DNA from 3 places in the Acinetobacter sp. GW821-FHT01E09 genome. Region 3 is predicted to be linked to each of the others. Evidence: predicted binding sites of a transcription regulator. Region 3 holds the regulator's gene; each other region holds the start of a gene.

Region 1 (10,651 bases), 2.5 Mb from region 3:
ATTCCTGATAACTGATCAAGCACCACGTAATCCCTCTGGTTCAACCGCATTTGGGTTAATTAAACCTTCTGGCGGCATTTGAATAAAGAAGCCTTTTGTATTGAGTGAATCGATTACATGTAACACATTTACACGTGCCAAAGGTCGAGCTTCGCTCAGTTCAAGATGCATTACATGCGTTGCACGACCAAAGGCAACACGTAGTGGCTCAGAAAGAGCCGCTAAGGGATCTGCACTTTCGTCTGTATTTGGATGATTTGGGCGAGCCACATAAAGATACATTTCATCTTTTTTGCTCGATTTATAAATATCACAATGCATTTTAAACAACAGCTTCAGTAAAACTTAGTTGACAGCATACATGAAAAAAACGACGGATACATTATCGAAAGTTAACGCATCAGTCGTTATTTATGTCCAATTGCTAAATCTTTGATCAATAATAACGCAGTAAGCTTTCTTGGCTATTGGTGATTATTCATCTAAACAACAACAGCAACAGCCGCTATTCATTGACCTTCATCTGCATACTTAAAAACTTAATATCTTCTTGTAACAGATGGATCAGCGGCTGGGTAAGTAATTCATAGCGCCACCCCAACAAATAACCGGGTAAATCCTGTTCATTGCCATGAAATACCACATGATGATACAAGGCATTTAACCATTTTTTACGCATAAGTACTTCTTTAGGTACTTGCATTTCAAATGAAACCTGAGAAATTAACTCATCCACTTCAAGGGTGATTCCCTGAGAAGAATGCTTAATTGGTCGTGCAATACGCAGTGGCCATTCATCGGTTTCAGGCAGAAACTTCAATAAATCTAAAATTGTTTTTCCATGTTCACGCACAATATTTGGACGTATTCCCTTCACAGAGGACAATTGAAAATTATTTTTAGGATTGACTTCAACCAAATCAATCATCGTGGCATTTTTTAGTATAAAGCTACGTGGTTGATTGAGTGCCTTGACCATTTCTTCACGCCAAACACTTAATTGTTGCAATTGCATCAATTGTTTTCTGGAATGACGATAATTACCAATATCACAATATAATTTTTCTTTTGGAGTTTCTGAAGCAATTTCAAAGGTTAAATTTTGACAATCTTCAAGCACATGTGAGTATAGGCTTTTCTCGACCAATTCAGCTTTTACTTTTTCAGCCAGACGCATAATGTATAAAACATCATTGGCTGCATAATTCATTTGTTCATCTGTTAATGGTCGAGCCAGCCAATCTGAACGTGTTTGATCTTTATCAATATCAATCTCTAACACCAATTTCAATGCATTTTGATAACTGACTTGTAGACCATGTCCTAAAAAAGACAACCCCACTTGGGTATCGAAGACATTCTTCAGATTTTTCTGATCTGCATAATGATAAATGAGATCAATATCTTCTCCACAAGCATGAAAAATATTTTGCTGTGCTTGAAAAAGTTGAAACCAAAAGCGATCTAAATTTAAGGTTGTGCCGTCGAGCAAAAATACTTGACCATTGACATTAATTTGGAATACACCGAGTTTTGGCCAAAGTGTGTCGACTTTAATAAATTCAGTGTCTAGACCATAAGTCGAAGTATGTTGCATCAAATTCAACACATGTTCGAGATCGGTCTGTTGATTAATAAATTGAAACATGTCAGTTTAAGTCAAAATGTTACATTCAAATGAAATATGATTTTACCTTAATATATAAAATTTAAATATAATATTTTTAAACTAATTCTCCGTAAACACCTTATTTTTCAATAAAGTTTCTTGTGAATATTTATTTTATATATAGGTTTTACAACTTAATAAAAGTATATTTTAAAGTAATAAATAACATGGCTAATCATTGCTTTAGCTTGAGTTTACCTAAAAAATTTAGCGTGAATGTAAATAATTTTTAAATGAGACAGAGTTTGTTGATCTTTTAGTCGTTATCGCATTTACGCAAAACTTTCAAGCTCAACAAACTCTAAATGTTAGCAAGTCTAAGATCGCTATTTCATTCTCATGCGATTATGAACAGCCTGACTCAATGTATGACTATCCACATATTCCAATTCACCACCTTGTGGAACACCTTGTGCGATTCGTGTCATTTGCAAAGACAAATGTTTTGTCGCTTCTACAAGATAATGCGCAGTCGCTTGCCCTTCTACTGTTGCATTGGTGGCTAAAATTACTTCAGTAATTTTACCATCGGTTAAACGCTGCACTAAATATGGAATACCTATTTCTTCAGGACCAATACCATCTAAAGGCGACAAATGTCCACCCAATACATGATATTTGCCTCTAAAGCTACCAGACTGTTCTATTGCCATTACATCTGCAGGAGACTCAACCACACAAAGCAGCTGATCATCCCGATCATTTGAGCAACAAATATCACAGACTTCATTTTCAGTTAAAGAATGACAAACACTACACTCATGAATATAGGAAGTTGCTTCATTTAGCGCATGCGCCAAACCTATAGCACCTTCTTTATTTTTCATGATCAGATGGAGTGCCATACGTTGAGCCGATTTCGGCCCAACACTGGGTAAGATTCGTAAAGCTTGTACGAGTTGATCAAAACGGTCGCTAAACACCTATGATTCCTTAGAACAATCCTGAAAGACCTGGTGGTAAACCCATACCTGAATTGGCTTCTTTCATCTTCGCTTCTGTAATGACTTCAGCTTGGCGAGCCGCGTCATTCATTGCTGCTGCAATCAAGTCTTCAATCATATCTGGATCGTCTTGCAACAAATCTGGACTGATTTCGATACGCTTAACAACATTACGGCAAGTCATTGTAACTTTTACCAAACCGCCACCAGCTTCAGCATTCACTTCAGTTTGGGCAAGTTGTTCTTTTGCCTTTTTAACGTTGCTTTCCATATCTTTCTGCATACGTTGCGCTTGCTGCATAAGCATATTAATGTTCATAAAATACTCCGAAAAAAAGTCCTAAATTAAATCTCTGTCTTTCAGTTTCATGGCTCGTATTTTCAAAAGCCTAGAAGAAAATGAAAGAAACTCTTTCGCAAATTTTGCTTATCTTAAATTAAATCTAATCCATGAGAAAGGTCACGGATAATATCATCGACATCTTCTAAGCCAACAGACAAACGGATTAAACCTTCACGAATACCCGCTGCTGCTTTTGCTTCAGGAGAAAGCTTACCATGAGTCGTTGTTGCTGGATGGGTAATTGTTGACTTAGCATCACCTAAATTACCTGTAATCGAGATAAATTGTGTATGGTCAATAACTTTCCAAGCACCTTCTCGCTCGCCTTTCACTTCAAAAGAAACGATTCCACCAAAACCGGTTTGTTGTTTGGCTGCTAACTCATGACCAACATGGTCTGCTAATCCAGCAAAATAAACCTTTTCCACTTTTGGATGAGCAACCAGCCACTCGGCAATTTTTTGCGCGCTTTCAGAATGTGCTTTCATACGCAGTCTTAAGGTTTCTAAACCTTTCAAAAACACCCATGCATTAAATGGGCTCATAGACGGGCCAGTGGTACGAACATAACCAAATACTTCTTCAAGTAATTTGTGACTACCGACCACAGCACCACCCAATGCACGACCTTGTCCATCTAGATATTTGGTGGCAGAGTAAATCACTAAATCTGCGCCAAATTGCAATGGACGCTGTAAAATTGGTGTGCAAAAACTATTATCAATCGCCAATAAAGCATCATTTGCATGTGCTAAATCTGATAATGCTTGAATATCTGCGACTTCAGCCAAGGGATTTGATGGTGACTCAACAAACAGTAATTGGGTTTCAGGACGAACCGCGTCTTGCCAAGCGGTTAAATCAGTTAAATCAACAAAAGTCACTGCGACATTAAATTTAGCGACATATTTTTCAAATAATGAAACTGTAGAACCAAAAACAGCACGTGAACAAATCACATGATCGCCTGCCTTTAAGAACGACATTGCAACTGCCATAATTGCAGCCATACCTGAACTTGTTGCCACAGCACGTTCACCACCTTCTAGTGCAGCTAAACGCGTTTCAAACATTGCTACAGTTGGATTGGTAAAACGTGAATAAATATTACCTGGTTCAGCACCAGAGAATTTTGCTGCTGCTTCCGCTGCATTTTCATACACAAATGACGAAGTGAGGAAAATTGGCTCACTATGTTCACCTTCAAAACTGCGTGTATGACCTGTACGAATCGCTAAAGTATCAAGTTGGTATTCAATGTCGTCGTGCTGGCTCATTTCAACTACTCAGTCCAAAAACTGCCTTTGTAAAATATTGCCAACATTTTGAGCGCCCTATGTATTTAAGGTCAAGGTAAAATCGTAAATTATCACATACACTTCGCTTAAATCTGCATAAAAATGAGACAAACACCGCTTATGACACAAGTATCAGCTAAGTTCCAACAGCGCAAATCCAAATTGAAGAATCTAACCACACGTATCTTCAATGGTAAGTCATTGGTTTTATCTCAAAGTACCCCTTATGAAATTATTGCGGAGCATCATCAAACCAAAGTGCGTTACTACGCAGCTGCTGAAAAAAAATTTAAGGAACCTTTGGTTTTTACAGCACCATTGTCGATCAATATGGCAATTTATGACCTCTACCCTTATCGTTCACTCGTTAAATATTTTACCGAACAAGGCTATGATGTGTATTTATTGGACTGGGGGAAACTCAGTTATCAGGATCGCAACTTAAACTTTTTATACTTTATTGATGAAGCTATACCACTCTGCATTAATAAAATCCGAGAGCATGCTCAAAGTGAGCAAATCTCATTACATGGCTGGAGCATGGCCGGTATTTTTGTATTACTTTACACAGCATTACGCCAACCTAATTATGTTAAAAACTTAATTATCCTAGCCAGCCCAATTGACAGCTATGCATCGGGTGGCATCGGTAAACTTTATCAAAAAATAAATAATCTGATTATAAAGAATCAAAAACTGAAAGATACTTTATATAAAGGTGGTTTACCGAAAAAACTGATCCATACCCCGGGCTTACTCAATGCCATTGGTTTTAAGATTTTAGATCCAAAGGGTTGGTATGAGGGTCATAAACAATTGTTGCTAAATTTAGACGACAAGGAGCTGTTGCATGAACACGCTACTCTTGGAAATTTTTTAAATCACATGGTGGATTACCCCGGTGGTGTCAATCAAGATATGTTATTTAATGTTTGGCTGCAAAATCCACTGAAAAATGGGGCAATTCAGCTCAGTAACCATAAAATTGAACTTCGCAATATCGACTGTTCATTGATGATTGGGGCTGGAAAAAATGATCAAATGGTCACCGCAGATGCAGTTAAGCCTTTAAGCGAATTGACAAAGAGTAGTGATGTCACGTTTACTCTTATTCCTGGGGGACATTTAGGGCTAATGTCTAGTCAAAAAAGTGCGGATGAATTTTGGCCTACACTGTCCAGATGGTTAGAACAAAGATCGACAAAAATTTAAGAGATAGATATGAAGACTACAGTTGCATTTATTGGTTTAGGCGCAATGGGCTATCGTATGGCAGCACATTTACCCAAACATTTTGATACCGTATATGTGTGGAATCGAAATTTTGCAAAGGCCAAGCAACATGCAACTGAGTTTGGTACTCAAGCTGTCGAACTCGATCAAGCGGTGCAAGCTGATATTATTTTTTCATGTTTACCGACTAGCCAAGATATCGATGATTTAATCCAAGATTTAAAGATCAAAAATGGCGCGATTTGGGTCGACTGTACCAGTGGTGTACCTGATGCTGCGCGTAAACAATCTGAGTATCTGCTCAAAAATAATATTCACTTCTTAGATGCCCCTGTAAGTGGTCAAACCATTGGCGCTGAAAATGCAACACTGACCTTTATGGTTGGCGGTGCGGCAGAAGCGTTTCAAATTGCCCTACCTGCAATGCAGGCGATGGGTAAATTAATTAAACGTGTCGGTGACTCAGGTGCAGGCTTTGCAGTAAAAGCTGTAAATAATATGATGATGGCGGTTCATTTATGTGCGGCCGCTGAAGGATTTACCACGCTGAAAGCACATGGGGTAGATTTAAATGAAGCGCTTGATTGTATCAATGCATCCAGTGGTAAAAGTGGTGTGACTGAAACTGCACTACCGCAACGTATCCTCAATCGCAGTTTTCCACTGACCTTTGCTTTACCCTTATTGGCAAAAGATACAGGTATTGCCATTGATTTAGTTCGTGATGCAAGATTATCAGCACCAATTCTTGGTTTAACACAAAGCTTAATTACCGCAGCCAATAGCCTTTCAGAGCCTGATAGCGATTTTTCTACCGCGGTAAAAATGTATGAATCATGGAGCAAAATTACATTAGATTAATTTTTCGTCATTGAATAATCACAACTAAACCTTATAATCACATTAAGTGACATGTAAATATGTCAATTTCGAGGTCGTATCATGAATAAATATGTAATTGCTACACTTTCTAGTTTATCTATTTTAGTCGCTAGTCACGCTTTTGCTGATAACACCCAAGAATGTAAAAAATTGCAAGATGATTACAATGTCATTTATGCATCAAAAGGGTTCTGTTTTAAAGATCCTGAAGCAAAAGCAAAATATAATAATGACAATTGTTATACAAGTAAGCCTAAATTTTCTGAAAAAGAGCAGCAAAAACTTGACTCTATCAAGGAACGTCAGAAAGAATTGAACTGTAAATAATCACATTCACACCTTCAAGGAAATAAACATGGCTTATGATGATCAGAATATATTTGCACGAATTTTACGTGGTGAACTTCCTGCAATTAAAGTTTATGAAGATGATCATGTGCTTGCATTTATGGATATCATGCCGCAAGCCGATGGGCATACCCTGATTATTCCGAAGACGCCAGCAGTGACATTGCTCGACTTAGATCCTGAAATTGCAGCTTATACAATCAAGATTGTGCAAAAAATAGCGCAAGCAATTGAAACAGCTTTGGATGCTCAAGGTATTGTATTGATGCAACTTTCTGGAGCTGCTGCTGGACAAACTGTACCTCATGTACACTTTCATTTGATTCCGAGCTCGGTGCATGAATTAGGTCGTCATGCTATTCAAATGGGTGATCAGGAAAAAATTAAAGGGTTTGCTGAAAAAATTAAAGCTGCACTGGCTTAATTAAAAACCTTTTTAGAATCAATGGGGCTAATCAAGCCTCATTTTTTATTTAAATTACACAAATGTTAAATTCACGTCATTAAATTGTCATTTTTTCTTCACTGATATGTAACAAAGTTTACAGATACTGCATGCAAGTTAGTAAGTAGTGCACAAACCCACACTTACTGAATAAAAAAAGTAACTGCAAACCCATTGAACATGTTTTGGAGAAATCTCAATGAAAAAAGTGCTACTCGCTGCAGCAATCGCCACCCTTAGCATAAGCGCAGCTCAAGCAGCGCCAACATTGTATGGTAAATTCAACGTAACTTTAGATCAAATTGATAAGAATGGCTTTAAAGACGAAAGCGTAACTAAAGTAAACTCTAACGCTTCTCGTATTGGTGTTAAAGGCGAAGAGAAATTAACAGATAAATTGTCTGCTGTTTACTTGGCAGAATGGCAAATCAGTGCTGATGGTGATGGCGATGCTTTCACTAACCGTAACCGTTTCGTGGGGATTAAATCAGACGGTATTGCAACGTTAAAAGTTGGTCAGTTTGATTCATATTTCAAAAATGCTGCTGGCAACAACCAAGATATCTTCAACGATCACAACGAACTCGATATGACTGCGATTTTAGTTGGTGAAGATCGTTTAAAAAACGTGATCGGTTTTGAAACTGATAAAAAATTATTGGCTGGTTTAGCTTTCAACATCATGTTTCAGCAAGGTGAAGAATCATCTGCTTTAAAAAATGATGCTAAAGGTCAAAAAGGTAGCCGTGATAGTTTCGGTGATGGTATCTCTACATCACTTACTTATGACAACAAAGACTACGGTTTTGCTGCTGCTGTTGCAGGTAACTTCGGTGTTGCATCTAAATATAATGCATATAACTCTGAATTAGGTAGTAACACAATCTACTCTGACGCAATCCGTGTTACAGGTTCTGTAGACTTGAAACCTGCGGGTCTTGATGGCTTAGTATTTGGTGCATTATGGCAAACTGCTAAACCGTCTGATGATACTGTTGCAACCACTTCTGGTACTACAGTAACATCGTTCAAAGGCTTGAAAGAAAATGCTTATGGCATCACTGCTGCATATGCAATTCCTTCTACACCGATTAAGCTAAAAGCTGAATATATTTCTGCAACGACAGAACTATATGGCCGTGATGATCGTAAACAAGACCTTTACGGGATTGGCGCGGATTACAACATCAACAAGCAAGCTCGCTTCTACGGTGTTGTTGGTCAACAAAAGCGTGATTGGTCAACTACATCTACACCAGAGAAAAAGAAAACTGTTATTGGTTTAGGTATGGAATATAACTTCTAATCCGAACCTTTAATAAAAAACGGCAAGTGATCTTGCCGTTTTTTTCGACTCAATAATTCAAAAGCTCATTTTATAAAATACATATTCATTAGCTGAGTAACCATCATATAAATTTAGCGCTCTTATAAATAACGCACGTATCGTTTCATCATCCATGACAGATCTATCATTTAGCAACATGAATTTCATCGTTGGATAGGCATACAGCTCCCCAAACCAAAACTGAAAATCATTAATTTAAATATCAGTATGTAGGATATAACAAGAGTTATATCTAAACACCAAAAATACAAACAAGCTCGACAGAATCTTAGGATTTCACGCTGTCAATTTTTAACAATTAAAGTTTGATATAGGTTCGAAACCCACGACTCGCATAATATGAGGCAGCACCATTATGATAGGTAAATGTACGCCCATAACGCTGATCACAAAAGATCGCCCCACCTTGCTGACGTAATATCGTTGGTGTTTCGACCCAGCTAGATGTTTTTAAGTCAAATTTGAATATTTGCTGTAGAGCATAATACTGTTGTTCCGTCATTAGTGCTAAGGCATGCTTATTTACCCAGTCGATCACCGTATCTTCAGGAGGATGATCCTTGCGACTGAGTAATGCCTCTCGGTCATAACACAGACTACGCCTTCCTTTTGGCGACTCAATTGCACAATCAAAAAAATACACACCTTCTGTATTCGGTAAAACAACCACATCTGGCTCGCCGCCAGTCATTTCCATTTGTTGTAAAGCCCATAACTTTTCAGGACAAAGCAAAAGTTGTTTTTGGACAAAATCCCAGCTCATTTGTGCATGTCGTTCTGTATGCTGCTGAAAACGCTGTGCTAAGGTTTTTAATAGGTTTTCAATTTGCAATGGACTCAGTTTTTCTTGCTGTTTTATCATTTATTTTACTGCCTAATTTTAAGCCTTTACTAACATAACATTATCCACCAAGTGCAACCAAATCCGCCTTTTGGGCATACTGAAGTGGATTGATTAAATAGTCTGGCACGGATAATTCAATGGAGTTCTCTGCATATGCAATTCTTTCTACACCGATCCAACTAAAAGCTGAATATATTTTTGCAACGACAGAAAAATCGTCGTGGCGATCGTAAGTTACGGGATATAGCTTCTAATCTTAATTTAAAAAATGGCAAGAAATCTTGCCGTTTTTTACTTAACAACAGAATATTTTAAAAATCTCGTATTTCATCAAACCAAGCATTCACTGTTTCTTGATCTATATCGAATGTTGAAGCTTCAACCAGTTGCAGTACAGCAAGACCAGTATCTTCTCTTTCAACAGTTTCAATATTGGGCAATGTATTAATTATCTCAACAAGTTCAATAATTGCACCTTTCACATCTTGTTTTGTCTTCGCCTTGGAGATTTCTTTTAAAGCAGATTTATATGCTTTGATCGCAATTTTTGCATTATTGCTTTCCCAGTTTTCAAATGGAATTCCATATTCAGTGGTAAACCATATTGAACTCCTCAGTTTAGACACCGACGAATAATCCAATTGTTTTTCTTTAACTAAATGCTTTAATTCAGCATTTAACCTTTTCCCTGTTTTTTCATCAATATTCCATCCAATGAAGGACCTTAAGTTTTCCCAAGTATTTAAAGCTGGAAAGCCTTCCAAATTTACGGCATAGCGTATTCCAATACGTTCAAGTTGCTGAAGTTGCTTTAAACTTGCTGTATTGATTATATTCCCAGTTAAGTTTAGATTTTTTAAATTAGGAAACTGTAATAAGCTTTCACAATCAAAAGCTTGACCTAAAGGTTTAACAGTTAAATCTAACGAAGTTATTGCCGCTAAATTTTTCATAACAGGAAGATGGTATGCCGATACCATTGGATCTTTGTTTGTCGTTGGTTCTATTCTCAAATGGGGATATGCTGCTGTGGTAATAATTTCAAATTGCTCAATATGACCAGCCAAATGAAGCGAATATAACCCCTTCTTATTCTCATCATCAGCATGATTTAAAACTAATGTGATTGGATATTGATCTGCTTTGATTGAAAAGTTATGAATTTGAGCATGACTTAAATCTAGACAAATCGCTTGCGTAGGTCGCCAAGAAAAATCTTCTATTACTCTTTTCTTCGACCATTCAATAAACCCCTGATCATTTCCCCAATAATAAAAAAATCTTGGCCAATCTCCAT
Region 2 (10,651 bases), 810 kb from region 3:
CAAATCAGGTGCATCACCTGTTGTACCCACTTTTTTAGAATCACGGGTTACTGCTTGTAATTGATCTTCATAAATCAATTTTGAATCGTAAAGTAAACGACCAATTAACGTTGATTTACCATCATCAACATTACCGCAAGTCAAAAATCTTAACAGGTCTTTATTTTCGTGCTGTTTTAAATATGCCAAGATATCTTGGCTAATTAATTCTGATTGATGAGACATTGCTCAAAGCTCCACAATATTTTGAAATCGGTTGCTATATCTTTAAATCCTCCTAAGTCCTCCGTTTTCTTGCTGGAGTTCCCCCCTCTTTTATAAAGAGGGGTTAGGGGGAGATTCATATAAAAAATACTTAGAAATAGCCTTCTTGCTTTTTCTTTTCCATCGAACCTGCTTCATCATGGTCAATCATACGACCTTGACGTTCAGAGCTTGTGGCTAAAAGCATTTCTTGGATAATTTCAGGCAGTGTTGTTGCTGTTGATTCAACAGCACCTGTCAACGGGTAACAGCCCAAAGTACGGAAACGTACCGATTTCATTTGTGGAACTTCACCTTCTTTTAAACGCATACGTTCATCATCTACCATGATCAACGTACCACTACGTTCAACAACTGGACGTTCAGCTGCTAAATACAAAGGTACCAAAGGAATACTTTCTTGGTAGATATATTGCCAAATGTCTAACTCAGTCCAGTTTGACAATGGAAATACACGGATACTCTCGCCTTTATTGACTTTACCGTTATAAAGATTCCAAAGCTCTGGACGTTGGTTTTTAGGATCCCAACGATGTTTAGCATCACGGAAAGAATAAACACGTTCTTTTGCACGTGACTTTTCTTCATCACGGCGTGCGCCACCAAATGCAGCATCAAACTGATATTTATCCAATGCCTGTTTTAAGCCTTGGGTTTTCATAATATCGGTATATTTTGAGCTACCATAATCAAATGGGTTTACGCCTGCATCTTTACCTTCTTTGTTTTGATGCACGATCAGATCAAAACCGTGTTCTTTTGCCATGTTGTCACGGAATTTAATCATGTCCTTAAACTTCCAACCTGTGTCGACATGCAACAGTGGGAAAGGAAGTTTAGCAGGATAAAATGCTTTTAAAGCAAGATGCAGCATGACAGCTGAGTCTTTCCCGATTGAGTAAAGCATCACTGGATTTTCAAACTCAGCAGCAACTTCACGGATGATATGAATACTCTCAGCTTCAAGCTGTTTTAGATGAGTAAGTCTTTCCTCAGATATAGGCATTGACAGCACCAGCTCACAAAAACGTGTACTTATTACACATATTAAAATTTATATTCATTATAGTGATTTACACCTCAACCCTTTTGCTTGTTTTTTTATATTCATATATAAAAACATCATAAGCAACAACAAGAGATCGGCATGACCACACAAATTATTGCGCTAGAACAGATTGATTTTGAGCAATGGCTTCCACTTTGGCGCGGCTATTTAACATTTTATAAATCACAACTCAGTGACGAACAAATAAGATTATCATGGAAGCGAATCACAAATCCTGAACAAGCTGATATGTTTGGTTTTGCCATCAAAGTAAATGGTCAGGTGGTTGGCTTTGTACATTTGATTGCACATATGAGCATGTGGACAGATTTACCCTATTGTTATCTACAAGATTTATTTGTGGATGAAGCTTTTAGGAATCGAGGTTTAGCACGACAATTAATTGAGCATTGTTATCAGGTCTGCGCAACAAAGTTTGACCGTGTTTATTGGCTCACTCAAGAATCCAATATTAGCGCCCAACACCTTTATGATCGTATTGCGAGTAAAACAGGATTTATCCAATATAAAAAAGCATTAGCATAAAAAAGCTCACCTTTTTCAAGTCAGCCTTTAAAAAAATTGAAGATCTGCATATCAAATAGCTCAACCAACAATTTAAAACTAAAAATCGCTTCTAGAATTTAAAGAAGCGATTTTAGCTTAGTCCCAACTTATCAAACTGTATATGCTTAAAATTAGATATATACAGCCCGACAACTCAGGGCTTAATGGCCGAATAATGCTTTATCTAAAGGAATTTCAATTCCTACAGAAGCACCTGCATCATTGCCATGTACATCAGAATCACTCACCCAGCCATTAATTTTTAATGGCATAGTCGGTTTAATATAATGTGTCCAAGTTAAATCTAATGCTTTAATTTTGTCTTTTTCTGGGAAGGCTAAGTTGATTTGCTTATCACCAAAGAGAGCAGCAGATTGGTTGACTTTGGCATAGATTGCACGACCAGATAAACGATTCATCACATCAAAGCGAATATCACCACCGACAGAAATCATTTCACCATCACCACCCATTGCATGCCCCAATGGGAAACCTTGTTGGTAATAACCATCTTTATAAACATGATGACTATAAGAAACACCTAATGGATCACCATTTGTTTCTGTATTCGCCCATTCAACATAAAGCTGGTACGGCAAATTTTTAAAACTTGAGGAATAGTCAGCACCAGCTAAATACATTTTTTTAGAGGGTAGTAAACCCGCTTCATCTTCCCCAATATATTGCCCATAAAAACTCATCGGAACATTCAGCAAAGATTGAAGATTTAAACGCGCATCAAATCCAGCAAGCTGGTTGGATGGATTACCCACCCCCGTACAGGTGCTATCTGCACACTCATTGTCTTTTCCAATAAAAGCATTCCAATAAGCTTTTGCACTTCCTGGTTGACCTTCCCCATCAATTTGGAAAGCACGTGATGCACCAATTTCTAAATAAGGTAGAGGTTGTGCAGTTAAGCGCAATCCCATTAAACGTGCATCAGGTACAGCCGTATAATCATTTAACTGCCCAGCAAATGCTTGATATTGCCAAGGACCAATCCAAGACAACCATTTAGATTCAAAAGCCTTTTGTTCAGCACGTTGTACAGTAAAACCATAAACTGGACGGCTGGCATCGCCACGAATCAAACTACCATCATGTCCTGGCCCCCAATATGTTGGGATTTGACCCGCAATAACCCACTGATTCCATAGTTTTCCTGCAATGTATGAACCTTCCACATTGACATCTTGGCCGTTATCAATTTGCGGATCTTTTTCACCATTAACACGAAGCTTTGCATCCCAGTTTTCACCGCCTGCATTAAATTCTAATGAACCTACATACTGTGCTTTTGCACTATCCCCAAAAGCTTGAGGAATATTTTTTTGATCAGTTTCAGCAAACAAACCTAATTTTGCGGTTTGATTATCTGCTTTTAGTGCATTTTGAATTGAATCAATAACTTTTTGTTGGGTATTGTTTAAAACTTTTGCTTGAGATAAGGCACGTTGAATTTCATCCCCACTCATTGGCCAAGTCGATGTACTGATTTGAATCACACCTTGCTGATTTAACCAGTTCAAATCTGTGCGAAGATCTTCATTATTTAATACAATTCCCTGTGCAAATACAGGTAAAGACATTCCAAGTAATACAGCAGCACAAAGTGATTTTCTTAAATACATGCTCATTTTTCTCAAGTTTGATTTACAACCACACCTTAATTTTTTTATAAGTTTTTTTCAATGGTGAAATTGTGTTATTCATATTTTAAAATTCCATTATCCAAATAAAAAAAAGTGCACCAAAGTGCACTCATTTTCTTTTAAATTCAGATAATAACGATCATTCAGCTTTTAAAACAATCGCCATCTCTAGCTTTTAAATTAAAATACTTTTAAAAATAGCCAGAATAAACCACCTGATAAACAAATCGTTGCAGGTAAGGTAAAAATCCATGCAGAAAGAATCGTTTTGACTGTTGCAAAATTTAATCCAGTTTTATTGGCAACCATGGTTCCCGCAACCGCACTATTGAGTACATGAGTCGTTGAAACAGGTAAACCAAAACCATCTGCAGCAGCGATTGTAGTCATCGCCACCAGTTCAGCAGACATCCCTTGACCATAGGTCATATGATGTTTACCAATACGCTCGCCCACAGTAACCACAATACGTTTCCAACCCACCATTGTTCCTAAACCCAGTGCCAATGCCACAGCAACTTTTACCCAGTTTGGAATATATTGGAGGAAAGAATCTAAGTTTTTGCGATACTCTTTTACCACTTTGCCTTGAGCTTCATCCATTTTTGGAAGTTGATCAGCTTTATCCAAGCGTTTAAAAGCCGTGGTGCTTAAGTACATATCATTGCGTAATGAAGATACTTCAGCTTCTGGGATATCTTTGAGATCACCAAATTTACCAACGCGCTCCCCCAAATGATCAGTCAAACTGGCCAATGCAGGAACAACTTCAGGATTCATTTCTTTGGTTTGGATAAACTTAGTGATGGTCACACGTGCTTGTTCATCTGGAATATCAGCATGTTGTGCGTAAATTGCCGTCGCGGTTTGACCAGACAATTGTGAGAATGATTGTAAATGTTGTTGGTCTAATCCTCTATTCAACGAATAAGCCAAAGGCACAATACCAATCAAAATCAGCATGATTAAGCCCATACCTTTTTGCCCGTCATTTGAACCATGTGCAAAGCTTACACCGGTACAGGTGAAAATCAGAATTGCACGGATCAAAGGTGGTGGTGGCTTATTGCCTTCAGGGGGTTGGAACAACTCAAGTTGTTTTTTAAATATTTTTTTAACAATCAAAAATACAATTGCTGCAAATGCAAAACCAATCAAAGGAGAAAACAGTAATGCTTTACCCACTTTAAGCACTTGATCCATGTCTACACCACTTGCACCCGTTGAAGCGTGCAAAATGTAGTTCATGATGCCTACACCCAAAATTGAGCCAATCAAAGTGTGAGAGCTTGATGCCGGAATACCTAAGAACCAAGTGCCTAAATTCCACAGAATCGCCGCAATCAGCATGGCAAAAACCATAGCAAAACCAGCGCCACTGCCTACATTCATGATCAGTTCAACAGGAAGTAAGGCAATAATTCCATACGCAACTGCGCCACTGGCAACCATTACCCCAAGGAAGTTACAAAAGCCTGCCCACATCACTGCTACAGGTGCAGGCAATGCATTGGTATAAATCACGGTTGCTACAGCATTGGCTGTATCATGAAAACCATTTACAAACTCAAAACCCAAAGCGATAAATAACGCTGTCGCTAAAAGAATCACTGAATAAAGGCTTAACGGTGGAACATGTGCTAAATCTGCACTAACTTGCACCCCAATATAAATCAAGGTAGCAATGATAATCGTCAGAAACACCGGCATAAAAAATTTCGGTGTTGGTACATGTACATTCGTCGATTTAGCAGCTTGAGACGATTGTGCAGAATCTGAGACGGGAGGTAAATTCGAATTCATGCAGAAAGTTAGCGAATATTAGAATGCGCTTATTGTTCAATTAAATTGTGACAATTATATGACAAATAGAGGTCATATGAAGTGAAATTTATAATTATTTCACTTCAGTATTTCGCTACATAAGCGACAAAATTAATATTTTTATTATTTATAATTAGTATCTTACACTGATAAATTCAATATAACTTAAGCAAAATATTATATTTCAGACTGAAATAATATTTGTAATATTTCAGACCAATTTAAGTTATTCATCATTTGGCATTACCATTTTTCATGAAATTTATGACAAATTGATGAAAAAACAAACATGCTTTTAACTTTATTTTTAAATATTTTCCAATAAATCCCGTTTACTGAATCTATGCAAGTTTAACGCCAACAATTTTCCTTTCACTAAAGTACTCTGCCTGATCAAAAAATCGTCTTGAATTGCATGTGTTAGACAAATAATGTGTGAAAAAATAAAGAGATCATCCAAGTAATTTTTCACACACTTTTTAACAGCTTGCTCTAACAGATTAAGCAATCATTCACTTTTCAATTTCTAGTTTGAATAAAAAACTCAGCGTTCTGTAAACACTGAGTTTTTGACTTAAGATCATCTCGAAAGCTAATTCTGAATGTAAATTGAATACTTGTGTCTAATTAAAATTATTTCCACTGATAGCCCATAGACACGGCACCACCAATATTGCTACGGCTGTCAGCAGAAGCACCCATTTTCCAGACGATCTTATTGCTGTCAGTAATGGCACTCACCCCGATTGCCACAGCAGTTTCACCTCGGTAACCCGAAACACCCGCACTAACCATACTCATACCCGCTTCAGTGGGTTGTGGTAAGTTACCTACCGCCATCGCACCTGCGATACCTGCATAAGTATCGTTACGCAAGTCATCCATGTTTTTATTGGTGTCATAGAAAGCTTGTTCCAGATTACTTACCCGAGTATCTATAGCGCCCAAGGCATCCCCTACATTATGGAAGGTTCCCCCTGCGACATTGTAGGTGGGTGCACCAATCGAACCATCTTTGTTCAGTGTGGAACCGCCACCTAAATGTTGCGCCACACTGCTATTGGTTTGGTGTAATTGTGAACCGTTAATGGCATCCGTAGAGCTTGAGGTAATTTCACCATTTGCTAAACCACTGACTTTATTTGTTGTCCCATCAATCGTGACTTTACCCACATTGACCTTATTCGCTGTCACTTGCTTTGATGTGACTTGATTTGCAGTAACAGAATTTAACTGAATATCCTCTGCTAAAGCCACTTGATAGTTATTTGAACCATCTGCATTGGTACTACTGTTTACAACAGTGTTCTTACCTGCAGACACGCTGGTTTTAGCACCGGCAACCTGTCCATGTATTGAAGCAATTGCATCATGCACATTGTCTTTACCTGTATTTCCAATATTACTGGTTTTGATCGTTCCATCTGGATTAACTTTTGCATTTCCGCCCAATGCATTTGCGACGCTTTCAGCGGTGTCATGTAATTGACTACCATTAATGGCCTGATCAGAATCGGCACTCACCTTACCGTCAGCCAAACCACTGATGGTATTGTTTTGTGAATCAGCCTTAATATTACCCACCGTTACTGAATCAAAACTCACATCATCTTTGGTTGCAACTTGATAATCGGTTGAACCATCTGCCTTAGTGGTTTTCGTTACTTCAGTATTTTTACCTGCACTTACAGTTTCTGTAGAACCTTTAGCTTCATTGGTTTTAGACATTGCAGCCTTTAATTGTGCAACATTGACCGCATCTGTATCTGCTGTACCCGCTGCTACACCAGTAATTTGACGAGTGATCCCCCTTGAGACATCTCCCACAGAAAATGCTGCTGCACTACTTCGCCATGTACTCCCTGTATTGCTAGAACCAAACCCTGTCAATGGATCAAAGCCTGCAATACCCGCCGCAGTATTAGCAACTGAGCCTTTACCAAGTGCAACACTACCTTCCAGCTCGGCACGTGTATCCGTTCCAATCGCAACCGCATCTTTACTCTTGGCAGATGAATTAAGGCCAAGCGCAGTAGCGCCATCTCCTTTTGCACTCGCACCAACACCTACCGCTACAGCAAGTGCTCCACTTGCACCATCATTGTTATAATTACCCGCTTTGTTACCAGCATCATTGATACTCACATAATGAGTCATATCCCCTGCACCAGCATAAAGTTTTTCAACCGCTTGGTTTGTGGCATGTAATTGTGAACCGTTAATAGCATCTGTACTGCTTGCACTAATTTCACCTGCAGCTACATTGATGATTTGTCTTTCACCACCGACTTTACCGACACTGACGACACCATTGACTGTTGATCCTACACCAGCAAAGGCATAATCCTCGCCATTAATGCTGACTTTATCTACTACAGTTGCTACACGATCTGTGGATGCGTTACCTAAGACCACACTGTTGGCTTGGGTCGTTGTGACATTATTGCCAAGGACTTGAGTATTATCTTGAGCAACGTTATTACTCGCACCAATCGCTGTAGAGTTTTTACCAGTTACAGTATTCAAAAAGCCCACTGCGGTAGAAAAATCGGCTTTTGCAGATGCACCATCTCCAATAGCAACTGACGATTCACCACCCGCTAAAGCACGGCCTACAGCTAAAGCATTTTTACCCGTCGCACCATCATTTTTGTAGTTATTACCTTGAGTACCACCATCATTAACACTGAAATAATGTGTAGTTGTTGCAGCCTGAACTGCTTTAAGTTGTGATAGGTTTACTGCATCAGTATCTTGGCTCGCTGCTGCAACATTGCTAATACGGCGTTCTTTTCCAACCGTCCCCACTGACACTTCACCACCCGCGGCATTGGCTGCAACAATCGTAGTACCTAGTGGTACATAAGCAACTTCACTGTTTACATCACGGATCGCCTCACTATTTGCACCCAAAGCAACACTGTTACTAACAGCAGCCTTAGCCCCACTGCCTAGACTGGTCGCATCATCTACATTGCTTAGCCCTTGACCCGCTGCTCGACCCAAAGCAACATTACGGTTGCCTGTAACGTTTTCACCAGCCGAATCACCCACAGCAAGGTTACTATCACCAACAACGTTTACACCCGCATTCACCCCCAATCCAGTGTTGTTATTTCCTGTGACATCACGACCTGCATCATCACCTAAAGCTGTATTTTTTTGGCCTTTGGTATTTTTTCCACTATTCGATCCAACACTGGTATTCCAGCCACCATCATTATTGATACCTGCATTTAAACCAATGGCAATCGCGTTCTCACCAGTTGCACTCGCACCTACACCAACTGCTACAGCATTTTTACCTGTTGCCCCATCATTATTATAATTCCCGCCTTGAGTGCCACTATCATTGATACTGACATAATGAGTTGTATCTCCTGCACCAGCATATAACTTTTCAACCGCTTGGTTTGTGGCATGTAACTGTGAACCGTTAACAGCATCTGTACTGCTTGCACTAATTTCACCTGCAGCAACGTTGATAATTTGACGTTCACTACCCACTTTACCCACACTGACGACGCCATTGGCAGCAGACCCCACACCTGCAAAGGCATAATCCTCGCCATTAATCGTCACTTTATCTATAGTAGTTGCAGCACGGTCAGTCGATTCATTCCCCAAGACAACACTGTTGGCTTGAGTTGTTGTAACATTATTACCGAGGACTTGAGTATTCTCTTGAGCAACCGTGTTTTTATTGCCTAATACAGTCGTATTTTTGGCATTATTCAGTGTATTTTCGTTCCCGAGAACATTATTTTTCTCACCACCACTAACCGTATTTCTAAAACCCGCAGTCAAGGACTTCATACTGTCTGTAATTTTATTAAATGCACCAACAGCTGAACTATATTCACTTGCACTTGAAATCTCGTTGGCGACACCCATACCTAAAGCACGACGACCTTGGATTGTATTATTGGCACCTAAAACGGTAGCTCGCTCTCCTTCTGCGATATTCCAAACACCAAATGCAGAAGACCATTGACCTTTAGTTTTATTTTCCGCACCGACTGCAATAGAACGATACCCCTCAGCATTGTTATAACTGCCTACTGCAACACCAGAGAAATCTTTTACAGTATTGTTAGCACCTAAAGCTAAAGCGTCACTGCCTGTAACATTGTTATTGTGCCCAATTGCAGTACTAGAATTTGCGCTATTACTTAGGGAATTATTGTTACCAATCGCAATACTATTTGCAGCATCGCTGGTGACATTACCAATGGCAATCGCATTCTCACCAGCCGCCTTAGCTCCGATGCCCACAGCTAAAGCATTTTTACCTGTTGCTCCATCATTATTATAATTCCCGCCTTGGGTACCACCATCGTTGACACTAAAATAATGTGTAGTTGTTGCAGCCTGAACTGCTTTAAGTTGTGATAAGTTTACTGCATCAGTATCTTGGCTCGCCGCTGCAACATTGCTAATACGGCGTTCTTTTCCAATCGTACCTACTGATACTTCACCACCCGTTGCATTGGCTGCGACAATCGTTCTACCTAACGGTACATAAGCATCTTCACTGTTTACATCACGAACCGCTTCACTATTCGCACCTAAAGCAACACTGTTACTAACAGCTGCCTTTGCCCCACTTCCTAGACTGGTTGCATCATCTACATTGCTTAGTCCTTGACCCGCTGCCCGCCCCAAGGCGACATTACGGTTACCTGTAACGTTATTACCCGCAGTATCACCAATAGCTACATTGCTATCGCCAGTAACACTATGACCAGACATCTGACCATAAGCTGAGTTACTACTTCCCTTAACCTTATTACCCGCTGTATCACCAAGAGCAATATTACTATTACCTTGGACATTGCGACCCGCATTGATACCAAAAGCACTGTTATAATTACTATCGTTCGTGTTAGTACCCACGCTAGAGCCAGCTCCTGCACCTACTGCTGTATTTTGGTGACCAAAAATATCTTGGCCCGCCACCCGACCTTGAGCAGTGTTTTGGTTCCCTCTAACTCTTTGTCCTGCTGAATCACCTACTGCACTATTGGAATCACCATTGACTTCGCTACCCGCTGTAAAACCTAAAGCAGTGTTACCACTTCCCACACTGTTGTTACCTGCTCCATAGGCTAATGCAGCATTGTAATTCCCTGAAATATTGCTACCTGAACTTACACCAATAGCCACATTACTATCACCAGTAACACTACGACCAGACAACTGACCATAAGCTGAGTTACTGCTTCCTCTAACCATACTGCCGGAGTCGAGTCCAGTCGCAGTATTTGAGTTACCAATCACATCAACACCTGAT
Region 3 (10,651 bases):
TATTCAAGCCTATGATGGTGCGTGGAGCGAGTGGGGCAATCGCCTCGATAGTCCAATTATTACTGGAGAATCACCTGCGTGAGTCTTACATCAACGTTAAAAAAACAAATTTTTATCCAAGCACAAAAAGTCATTCCGCAACAGCAACTCAGCCGTGTTGTTGGTAAAGTTGCAGCCAGTGAAAATCCAATTGTTAAAAATTTAGCGATTCAAGCATTTAAAGCACAGTATGGGATAGACCTTTCTATTGCTGAGCAAAGTGATGCTTTAAAATATAAATCATTCAATGAATTTTTTACCCGGGCCTTAAAAGACGGTGTTCGAGAAATTGACACAGATCAGACCAGTATTGTCTCTCCAGCAGATGGTGCAATTTCTCAGTTGGGTAAAATTAAAGATGGTGATGTATTTCAGGCCAAAGGCCAAAGTTTTTCTGTAGACAAACTGATTGGCGATCCACAATTGGCTGCACCATTTATCAATGGTGAATTTGCCACGGTTTATTTGTCACCACGTGATTATCACCGTGTCCATATGCCATTTGCAGGAACGTTGACAGAAACCTTGTATATCCCTGGTGAGTTATTTTCTGTAAACCAGACTACAGCAGAGAATATTCCAGGTTTATTTGCGCGTAATGAGCGTATGGTATGTTTGTTTGATACCGAATTAGGACGTATGGCGGTTGTTCTAGTGGGTGCAATGATCGTTGCAGGAATTGAAACTGTGGCGACTGGTAAAGTAAAACCAACAGGGCGTTTAGAGTTAAACCAGCATGATTTGGCCTTAGAAAAGGGTGCTGAACTTGGACGTTTTTATTTAGGTTCAACCGCAGTTGTATTGTTTGAACAGAATAAAATCACTTGGGATGAACAGTTTAAAGCCAATTCTATTGTGGTGATGGGTGAAGCTTTAGGGCATAAAATATAATTGAGATCAATGGATCATTATATTTTTCAAATGGTTGATTGAGATTGACTCTGTATCACTTTGAGTAACAGAGTCAAGCTCACAAAGCCGAATAAGATTTGATGTAAGCCTGTTATAAGCGGTTCTTTTCAGCCTTAAAAGAAACCACTTTCCATTCAGAGACTCGTCCGTCTTGTCCAAATTTAATCTTCCATTCCTTCCACCAGACATTGGAATAACTACACATATATTGGATCACAACACCTTGATCCATGCCTTGTCCACATTGTTCGGTTGTTATTCCCATATCGGAACGTATCCAATAAAAAAATAATTGCCCTCCATCCTTATCAACGCCAGTCCTATAAGGCTTTCCCCATACTGGTCCGTATTTTCCTTCACGATTGGTATTCATCATCTCATTTGCGGTTTTACCTGTTAGATCGTTATAAGAGAGTTTTGCTATGGTCGTAGCACACCCACTCAGTAATAATCCTAAAACAGCTGCAATAGAAAATTTATATTTATTCATTGTAATGTCCATTTTTTGGTGTGTTGATATTTATGAATAGTTTTTTATAAAAATAACTGATGATAAAATAATGCTTAAAATCAGATATATTTCTCAATATATTTCACTAATGTGACTTGGTCAACATTAATATAAGTAAGCTTTATTTTTATAATCTAAAGTCATTTATTCAGCTTGATCTCGAATTTTATTATGAAGATATACAGCACACGTCTGAGTATGAATTTTCGTTATGGCATAAGTGCTTTTTGAGGAAAACGATTTTAAAAGTTGAATATCGTTTTTTAGTATTAATTTCCAAGATATTTTGATTGCATCAAAACATTTTTCACAATGGTAAATACACAAGCAGTGCGAGCTATTTGGCGGTTCTTTCTATGTAATAGCAACCCAATAAAAGTGTGTGGTTAAACCCAGAATATATTTTTAGATCAATCCCGATGCATTGAAATAAGACAGCTTTAAAGCCTGTGCATCTGCTAGGGCATTGTGTGGGTTTTCAGAGGGGACATGGGTTTCAATTGGGTCTTGCATCCATAATTGCATGGTCAGCGGAGGTGTTCGGATACATTTCCCCGCAGAAAGTACCAGACTACGGGTAAACAAGGCAAAGTCTTCTGGCCAATCTGCCACAATTTCAAGACTAGAATATTGAGATAAATAAAACTGTAAGCGACTTTGAAATTGCGCTAAGGAAATCGGTTCTTGATTTAAACGAGGCATGACATGGTCTTTAACCCAAGTAATGGGGTCAGCGCATGCTAAAACTTCATAAAAATGTTGATTATTTTCGTCAACCAATGCCAGTGAAATTAATTCACCACCAAAGCCATTAAACTCACAATCTAAAAATAGTTTCATCAGAATTAATCAAAAAATCAAATATTAACCTGCAAAATCAAGGCGCTCTTTGGGGAAAACCACTCTAAAAATAGACCCCTGATTTTCTTTAGAATCAATTTCTAAATATGCATTATGTTGCATTAAAACATGCTTCACAATGGCAAGCCCTAAACCTGTTCCACCCGTTTGACGGCTTCGTGCACTATCTACACGATAAAAGCGTTCGGTTAAACGTGGAATATGTTTTGGGTCAATTCCGATCCCGGTATCTTCAACAGTGAAATAACCATGTTCACTGTCATCATGCCAGCCGATTGTAACAGTGCCACCTTTAGGGGTGTATTTAATCGCATTGGTGATTAAATTACTAAACGCACTGGCAAGCTCTGCATCAGAACCAATTAAGTCACAATGACTGTCGATATCTAAATTTAAAGTATGTCCATAATCGACATTGTAGGCTTGTGCATCATCAAAAAGCTGATTCATCAAATTCGGCATATCGATGATTTGATTTTTTGCGATCTGTTTATTGCCTTCCAAACGTGAAAGCAAGAGTAAGTCATTGACTAAGGCATTCATACGACGTGTTTGCGATTGCATCTGTTCAAAAGCACGTTTCCAGCGCGGATTTAAATCTTCTTGGTCGGTAAAGGTTTCGATATAACCACTGAGTACTGTCAGCGGGGTACGAAGTTCATGTGAAATATTGTCGACAAAGTCTTTGCGCATCTGTTCCAGATTATGTACACGTGTGACATCGTAAGCGACGAGCAAACGGCTTTCACTACCAAAACGTGTCAGTTTAATCTGTACATAATGCTCTTCATAAACCGAAGATTTTATTTTAATGCCATCTGGAGATTGGTCGATATTATTAAAATATTCAATAAAGCTCGGTTGGCGGATAATGGTCAAGATATTACGACCACGATCTAGCGGTTGAATGCCCAACAGTCTTTCCGCAGCAGGATTCCACCATTCAATTTGATGTAATTCATCCGTTAAAACCACAGCTTCGGCTAAAGCAATCAGTGAGGATTGCGCACGATCAATCAATCCGACCATTTCAGCTTGAACAACCCGTTCTTGGCGTTGTGCACGATAAACATTAAAAAGCAGCGCACCCCAAATACCTTCTAGATTGGGCGGAGAATCATAAGGACGATTCGAAATCCACTCATTGACCAAGTATAAAGAGCGTAATTGAAATAGAAAAAAAACAGCAAAACCGATGGAAATACAAATCCAAAAATACCCTATCCCTAAACCAATAAATCCGCCAATAATGAGTAAAAAACCAAGTAGGCGTAAATCTTGTTTTGCAAATTCCCACAAGCTACTATAACGGAATTTTTTATGTTCTCGTGCAAGATCTGGGACGGGGTAGGGTTCATACATAGAAATTTATTTACCTTGAGAATGCTTAACCTAAAGCAACATCTGCACGGGTAGAGAAGCGATAACCCGTTCCACGCACAGTTTGTACGTAGCGATCAGCGCCATAAGGTTCAAGCACTTTACGTAAGCGGCGGATGTGTACGTCTATGGTACGGTCTTCAATATACACGTTACCACCCCAGACCTGATCAAGTAACTGGGCACGTGTATAAGCACGTTCAGGATGTGTCATAAAGAATGCCAATAAGCGGTATTCCGTTGGACCCATTTCTAAAATATTATCACTAAAACTGACGCGTTGGCTCACTGGATCAAGTATTAATCCATTGGCATCAATGGTTTTTTCGCCACTCAGTGCATTGGCACGACGAAGGACAGCTTTGATACGCGACACCAATTCACGAGTAGAGAATGGTTTGGTCATATAGTCGTCTGCACCAGCATCAAGACCTTGAACCTTATGGTCTTCTTCACCACGTGCTGTCAACATGATGACTGGAATTTCTGCCAAGTTTTCATCACGTTTTAAGCGACGACATAAGTCTACACCGCTCACACCGCCAGGCATCATCCAATCGAGTAAAATCAAAGATGGTCGTTGGTCAACAATCATTTGATGGGCTTGTTTTGCATCTTCAGCTTGCAGGCATTGAAAACCTGCCATATCCAATGAGGTATGAATCATTTCTCGAATCGGAAGTTCGTCATCGACGATTAATATATAGTCATCTTTCACAACGCAATATCCTATGTATGAACGGTGTACCGTCTTTTATTTATGACAGGCTTATTACAAAGATTAATTATGACAGTATCATTGCAAAAAGAAGATGTTGACGAATTTTTGCAAAAAAATGTGACAAATAATCGTCGATATGATGAATAATCCATGACATTTTTAAATAAATGGTCAGTTTTGAGGAAAGAAATTCATTTCAACTGAACATCAAAATGCGCTATTTGCCAGTTTTGTGACGATTTTATGACAGGGTTGTTCAAGCTAAAAAGCTTATTTAGATGAAAATGAATCAATCAGCGATATAAATACAATTTCACATGCTGAGACAATTTCTTCTAGCGATTGTTTAAACCCACCCATGACCCAGCGAACCGCAATTTGAGTCACATAGCCATTTAAACCTGTGGCAACCAAGGAAATTTCTTGTTCACTGCGTTTAATATGCGGCATCATCAGCGTGACAAAGGAGTGAATTAATCGGTCGAAACGGCCCATCGTTTCATGGATCGTGGCATGATTATGCAGTTCTTGAACCAGCATGGCATCGATATAAATAATACGCGCCACACGTGGATCATTTTTTAACATGGTAAAGATTGCAGTTAAGCCACCACGAATCATATTTTTAGGATCAGGTGCTGCTTGCATGACGCCTTGCATCACGGTTTGTTGTAATTGTTCAATCAGTTGTAGAAATATGACTTGGAACAGTTCTTCACTTTTTTTGAAGGACTCATAAAAATAACGTTCAGTCAGCTTGGCTTCATTACAAATATCTTTGACGGTGACAGAAAAAAAGCCATGCGTACCATAAGCTTCAATCCCTGCTTCGATTAACTTTTCTCGACGTGCAAGTTTCCGCTCAGATAAGGACATGCCTTTAAATTGACGCTCTTTGGCAGCTTTATTTATAGTTTTCTTTTCAGTGGAAAGTGGCTCATTCATTGTAAAAAATTACTCGTGTCATATTTGATTGTCACAAAGAAGCGCTTATTTTAGCAATAAAAGCCATTGAAACCTATTCTAGAATTTTTGTATAAAAAAACATCGGCTAAATCATAATATAATATTGACAATAATGATTGTCAAAATTATATTGAGCAAGTGAGCTGCACATCACTCTGAATGCTTTGTGCGGGTTTAAAAAAGGATAGACAATGAAAAATTTTAAAAACAAAGTCGCTGCAATTACTGGTGCTGGCTCTGGTATGGGACAACAACTTGCTATTTTATTGGCAAAAGCAGGTTGTCATTTATCCATTAGTGATGTGAATGAAAAAGGTTTAGCTGAAACCGTTGAACTGGTCAAACCGTATAATGTTCGTGTGACCTCAAAGAAAGTGAATGTTGCCAAAGTTGAAGAAATGCGAGCTTGGGCTGCGGACACAGTGCAAAATCATGGTTCTGTAAACATGATTTTTAACAATGCTGGTGTAGCTTTAGGTTCTACCGTAGAAGGTGCATCTTATGACGAACTAGAATGGATCATGGATATCAATTTCTGGGGCGTTGTATACGGAACAAAAGAATTTTTGCCTTATATCAAGAAAACAGGTGATGGGCATATCATCAACATTTCGAGCTTGTTTGGTTTAACCGCGCAACCGACCCAGTCTGCATATAATGCATCTAAATTTGCAGTACGTGGTTTTACTGAATCATTACGTCAAGAATTAGATATCGAAAAGTGTGGTATATCGGCACTATGTGTCCATCCAGGCGGCATTCGTACCAATATTGCAAATGATGCGCGTATGAATGACAGTTTACGTTCTTTAGGAATGAACCCTGACAAATCAGCAAAAGCATTTAATAAACTATTGCGTATGCCACCAGAAGATGCTGCTCAACAAATGTTGGATGCTGTACTAAAAGACAAACGTCGTTTACTTATTGGAAATGATGCAAAAACCTTAGATTTAATTCAGCGTATTTTACCGACTGGATATCAAAAAATTACAGGTTTTGCGACCAAGTTTAGTAAAAAGCTAGAACCAAAATAATTGATTTATAAAATGAAAAAACCGTCAAGCTGACGGTTTTTTCATTTTAGATATTGTGAAATAATCGAATCAATTGAAAATAAAAATCAGCATGCTTTAAATTCATTAATATTCTGCGGATTGGGATTGATACAATAATTTGTTAGAATAGATCAGAAAATATTAAATTTTTATTTTTATTATAAAGATAATTTGAATTGAGCATTTTATGAAGAAAGCCATTTTAAGCCTAAGTATAGGTATGATTTTATTCGCCTCACATTTAACCTATGCTGCTACTGATCAAGAGAATGCCAGTATTTTAGACAGTGTCGCTGGTGTACAAGACCATTCAAGTCATGATACGGCAGAAAATACAGAGCTTTATAGAGCAGAAATAGAACGACTCTACCCACAATATATCAAAGAGGATGAGGATGATCGGTTATATTCAGGTTTCTTAGCAGATTATAAATATAGAAAATTTTGGTCACAATATTTTGATCGTTCTGTGCAATATCTAGACTTATATCAAACAGCTATTCACCAAGAACAATTACGCAAAATAGATCCTGATCTTTCTAAATTGGATGCGATGTTATATTCAGATTTAACCATTATTTATCAATTGCTTGATCAAGTTCAGGAAGAATTAAAACCGGTTGTGCATTTTAATCGTAGCATTGTTGATAACATTCGATTTGATCAACCTTATCCTTTATTGGATGAAGATCAGGCCAGTACTTATCGATCTGCATTACATGATATGAATGACATTCAAGAAGCGCAGAAGAAACAGCTCGTTCTATTAACCCAAATGATTGACAAGTACCAAGATCAGGTGGATGAGTTTGCAACAATTGTGTCTAAACGGGTAAAAAAGCAGCATGAAAAAAATATCGACGTATTGAATCGAAAAGTGGCGTTGATTGGGCACTATTTATCAGCCCAACTGCAAGGCTATGATGCATTTAAAGCGACCTATAGTGTATTAGATAGCTATGATCTTGAAGCCCATACAACCTAATGCCAAAAAATTCCAACAAGCTGCACAGTCAGAACAGAATATAAAAAGAGTGAAAGCGATCATGGCTGCCATCCCTTCAGGACAGGGTCAAAGTTCAGCACCCTCGCCACAGCAAAATCAGATCAGTGATTTACAACAGGCCAGTCAATATTGTAACTATCTGTGGAATGGTGAAGAGCAGCTTGATATTGGAAGCTACTTGGGGAAAACCAAGCAACAGTACATCCATGATTGTCATGAACAAAAGATCAAGATTCAAAAATTCTATGAGAGTCAGGTCTTTTTGGAAGCTGTCCCACAGCAAACCGTTATTTTATCCAATATGAATGCAATGGGAGATTATCGTCGATATGGGGACAATCTTTACTATACAGAAACAGAGAAAAATGCAGTCTATCGATTTAATCTTGTTTCATTCAAAGAGGAACTGCTTTACCAATATGCTTTAGCTGATGATGAAACTGGTTGTATGCACAACATGTGCCGAGGTGTCGGTGCAACCGATGTGGTGTTAAGCCGTGATGGCCAAATCATGTATGTGGCATCTTTGGATTATGACCAAGTTTTTGCAATCGATTTAAAGACCAAACAGGTATTGCAAAAATTTAAAGTTGAACGTTATCCACGCAAACTATTATTGGATAAACAGGGTGAAAATCTATATGTTTACAATGGTGTAGGGAACAGTATTTCACGCATCCAGTTGAAATCAGGCAAAATCACCACAGCCGCATTGCCAGCAAATTATCAGGAACACTTTTGTCGTGAAATCGATATGGTCTTTGAACCAGAGCAAAAAAGTATTCGTATTTTAGGTGATTGGGCAAATCATCCTTATATTTATATGAATACTGCGGATCTGAGTTTTTTTGAACTCAATTTTGATGTACCTGAAAAAGTTCTCTATTCCGTTGATGCGTATCGTTCAGTGGTTGAGTTTTATCAAGATTCGGAAAACCAAATTGGGATTTATGATCGACGTGTTGCAGATATTGTAAGTGTAATTAACGTCCAAGATGAACCATCTACAAATCAAGATGAGCAAGAAGACAATCGCTATACTTATCGAGAGATCTACACCAGAAGCATACCTATTTTAATGAGTTATTTAGGTGATCAATATTTGTATTATGCTGAGAAAGCCAATTTTAACCGATTCAATCAGTTAAATAGTGCCCTAGATCAACAAGATTTAGATATTTATCTACTGAATCTTGTTGACCAAACGCAAGAAAATAGCCAAAAGGTTGCATTTAAACTACCTGCCAAACCTCAGAAAATTGAACTGCTGGAAAATGGAAAAATTTTAATCTTATTTGCTGAAAGCTATCTCAATGAGCAGCAAATTTTACCGCAAGCCTTAGTCTTTGATCCGAATGATCCAGCAATTCAACAAGTGTTTGAGCGTAATAAAAGCAAGTTATTAGGGCAGTCGGAGCTTAAAGTAATTGAGCTTTATCGAAAGGATTAAAATCATCTCGATAAAGCTCAACATTATTGATTTAAATGTATGGGCAAAGTGCCGATGCATTTAAATTAAGATCTCAATCGTTTTCTTTTTCCAAACAAATTGGTAATACAAACCTTGCATTAAGCATAAGCTGAAAAAGGTCAGTGCAAGCGCATACCAAATGCCTTGTAAACCAAACCACTGACTAAATAAATAAGCACATGGAACTTCAATGAGCAGGATGGATAAAATATTAAAAATCATAGGAACAGTTACGGTTCCGCTGGCCCGCATGATTGAGGCAAAAATTGCACTGGCACCAAAGAATATAATCGACCACAACACGATAAATAATAATTGTTGACCCAATTCAATCACCGATGGATCTGTAATAAACAGCGCCATCAAATATTTTGAACAAATATAGGCCAAGAGTACCAATGAGCCTGTAATCACGATATTACTCAGCAGCGCTGTACGCGTCACTTTTGCCAGCAGTTCAGATTTCCCAGCACCAATGGCTTGAGCGGCGAAGATGGAACCTGCAATGGCAATCGACAAAGCAGGGAATTGGATATAGTTGAGCACTTGGTTGACGGCGCCATAGGCCGCTGTTGCATGTGCACCATGTTGGTTAACCAGTCCAATCACCACCAGACCTGCGACCGAGTTGGTCACCATTTGAATACCTGTCGGCACGCCCAAACGCAAAATACTGCGACTAAATTGTGGGTGATAGCGGATATGCTGGATTAACGCTGAATCTGGTCTTAAAGCATGATCTTTTTTATTCAAATAGATATAGAGAAAAGCTAAGGTCGAAATAAAGCCTAAGCCACTGGCAATCGCTGGAGCAATAATGCCGAGCTTAGGTAGACCAAAATAACCGCCAATCAAGGCTGGCGTTACAATGACGCCCACAATGATCGTCAGACTTGATGCCATCAATGGTGTAGTACTGTCACCCACACCACGTAAAATAGAGGTGTAGGTGATATAGATGAATAGAAAAGGGCTACTCATTAACATCCATTGAACATAGGGCAGTGCAAGATGCATGATTTTGGGATCTATACCCAAAAGCAATAGAATTTCTTTGGCAAAAAACACCCCTAAAAAGGCAATGATTGATCCACCAATCAGGGTCATAAATAACAATGCGCCAACAATGGTACGCACTTTTTCGATATCTTTGGCGCCCCACGCTTGCCCAACCAGCACAGTTGCGCCTGTAGATAGACCAATCACAAAAGCCAGCAATAAAAATAGAATCGGAAAAAATACCGAAATTGCGGCAATCGCTTCTACACCGAGCATCTGCCCAACAAAAATGGTATTAATTGTTCCAGATAGATTTTGCAGAATATTGGTTAGAATCAGTGGGCCGAGGAAGATTAAAAAAACCTTCCAGAACTTGGGTTGGTGAAGCATATCGGGACGAGCTGGCATCTTTTATTCTACTGTCTATTTCGAGTGTCTTTATCTTATTGATAATATAACAAACGCTGAGTAAAAAGCCTGAGTATTTCAGTAACTCAGGCTTTAATTTTAAAAAGATGATCTGTATGGATCGGGATTAAATTTGATTTAAAATTTCACAGGCCTGAATTAAAGTTTGTTCCTTTTTAGCAAAACAAAAACGCACTAAACGTAAGTTTTTAGGGGCTTGCTTATAAAAAACAGAAACTGGAATCGCCACAATTTTATGTTCTTCCGCTAAGAATTTACACATCTCTACATCATTTAAATCTGGGCGAATTTGGCTGTA

Evidence for each region. The regulator PhoB, encoded in region 3, activates phosphate uptake and scavenging genes when phosphate is short. The targets are predictions, from matches to a motif close to TGTCATNAANCTGTCATAA.
Region 1: AC07U8_RS12215 (porin) is a predicted target of PhoB. The motif match lies at 7,216-7,234, and genes of this name have one in related genera.
Region 2: AC07U8_RS04260 (inorganic phosphate transporter) is a predicted target of PhoB. The motif match lies at 5,383-5,401, and genes of this name have one in related genera.

What each region holds. Positions count from the first base shown of each region.
Region 1 covers NZ_JBWKWU010000001.1:2,656,927-2,667,577, forward strand. Annotated here, with positions in the region: gene AC07U8_RS12165 (hypothetical protein) at 1-23, opposite strand, end outside; gene AC07U8_RS12170 (YcgL domain-containing protein) at 16-321, opposite strand; gene AC07U8_RS12175 (ribonuclease D) at 506-1,648, opposite strand; gene recR (recombination mediator RecR) at 1,996-2,592, opposite strand; gene AC07U8_RS12185 (YbaB/EbfC family nucleoid-associated protein) at 2,603-2,932, opposite strand; gene AC07U8_RS12190 (O-succinylhomoserine sulfhydrylase) at 3,046-4,233, opposite strand; gene AC07U8_RS12195 (alpha/beta fold hydrolase) at 4,375-5,466, shown strand; gene AC07U8_RS12200 (NAD(P)-dependent oxidoreductase) at 5,476-6,348, shown strand; gene AC07U8_RS12205 (YARHG domain-containing protein) at 6,430-6,696, shown strand; gene AC07U8_RS12210 (HIT family protein) at 6,725-7,141, shown strand; gene AC07U8_RS12215 (porin) at 7,362-8,468, shown strand; gene AC07U8_RS12220 (DUF4256 domain-containing protein) at 8,809-9,369, opposite strand; gene AC07U8_RS12225 (hypothetical protein) at 9,666-10,651, opposite strand, start outside.
Region 2 covers NZ_JBWKWU010000001.1:925,278-935,928, reverse strand. Annotated here, with positions in the region: gene cysN (sulfate adenylyltransferase subunit CysN) at 1-225, opposite strand, end outside; gene cysD (sulfate adenylyltransferase subunit CysD) at 356-1,264, opposite strand; gene AC07U8_RS04270 (GNAT family N-acetyltransferase) at 1,412-1,858, shown strand; gene AC07U8_RS04265 (capsule assembly Wzi family protein) at 2,041-3,513, opposite strand; gene AC07U8_RS04260 (inorganic phosphate transporter) at 3,715-5,337, opposite strand; gene AC07U8_RS04255 (YadA-like family protein) at 5,992-10,651, opposite strand, start outside.
Region 3 covers NZ_JBWKWU010000001.1:119,889-130,539, forward strand. Annotated here, with positions in the region: gene AC07U8_RS00500 (sulfurtransferase) at 1-82, shown strand, start outside; gene asd (archaetidylserine decarboxylase) at 79-930, shown strand; gene AC07U8_RS00510 (hypothetical protein) at 1,043-1,441, opposite strand; gene AC07U8_RS00515 (hypothetical protein) at 1,868-2,302, opposite strand; gene phoR (phosphate regulon sensor histidine kinase PhoR) at 2,327-3,685, opposite strand; gene phoB (phosphate regulon transcriptional regulator PhoB) at 3,711-4,421, opposite strand; gene AC07U8_RS00530 (TetR/AcrR family transcriptional regulator) at 4,695-5,369, opposite strand; gene AC07U8_RS00535 (SDR family NAD(P)-dependent oxidoreductase) at 5,582-6,427, shown strand; gene AC07U8_RS00540 (hypothetical protein) at 6,636-7,433, shown strand; gene AC07U8_RS00545 (YncE family protein) at 7,414-8,904, shown strand; gene AC07U8_RS00550 (MATE family efflux transporter) at 8,965-10,332, opposite strand; gene AC07U8_RS00555 (methionine aminotransferase) at 10,460-10,651, opposite strand, start outside.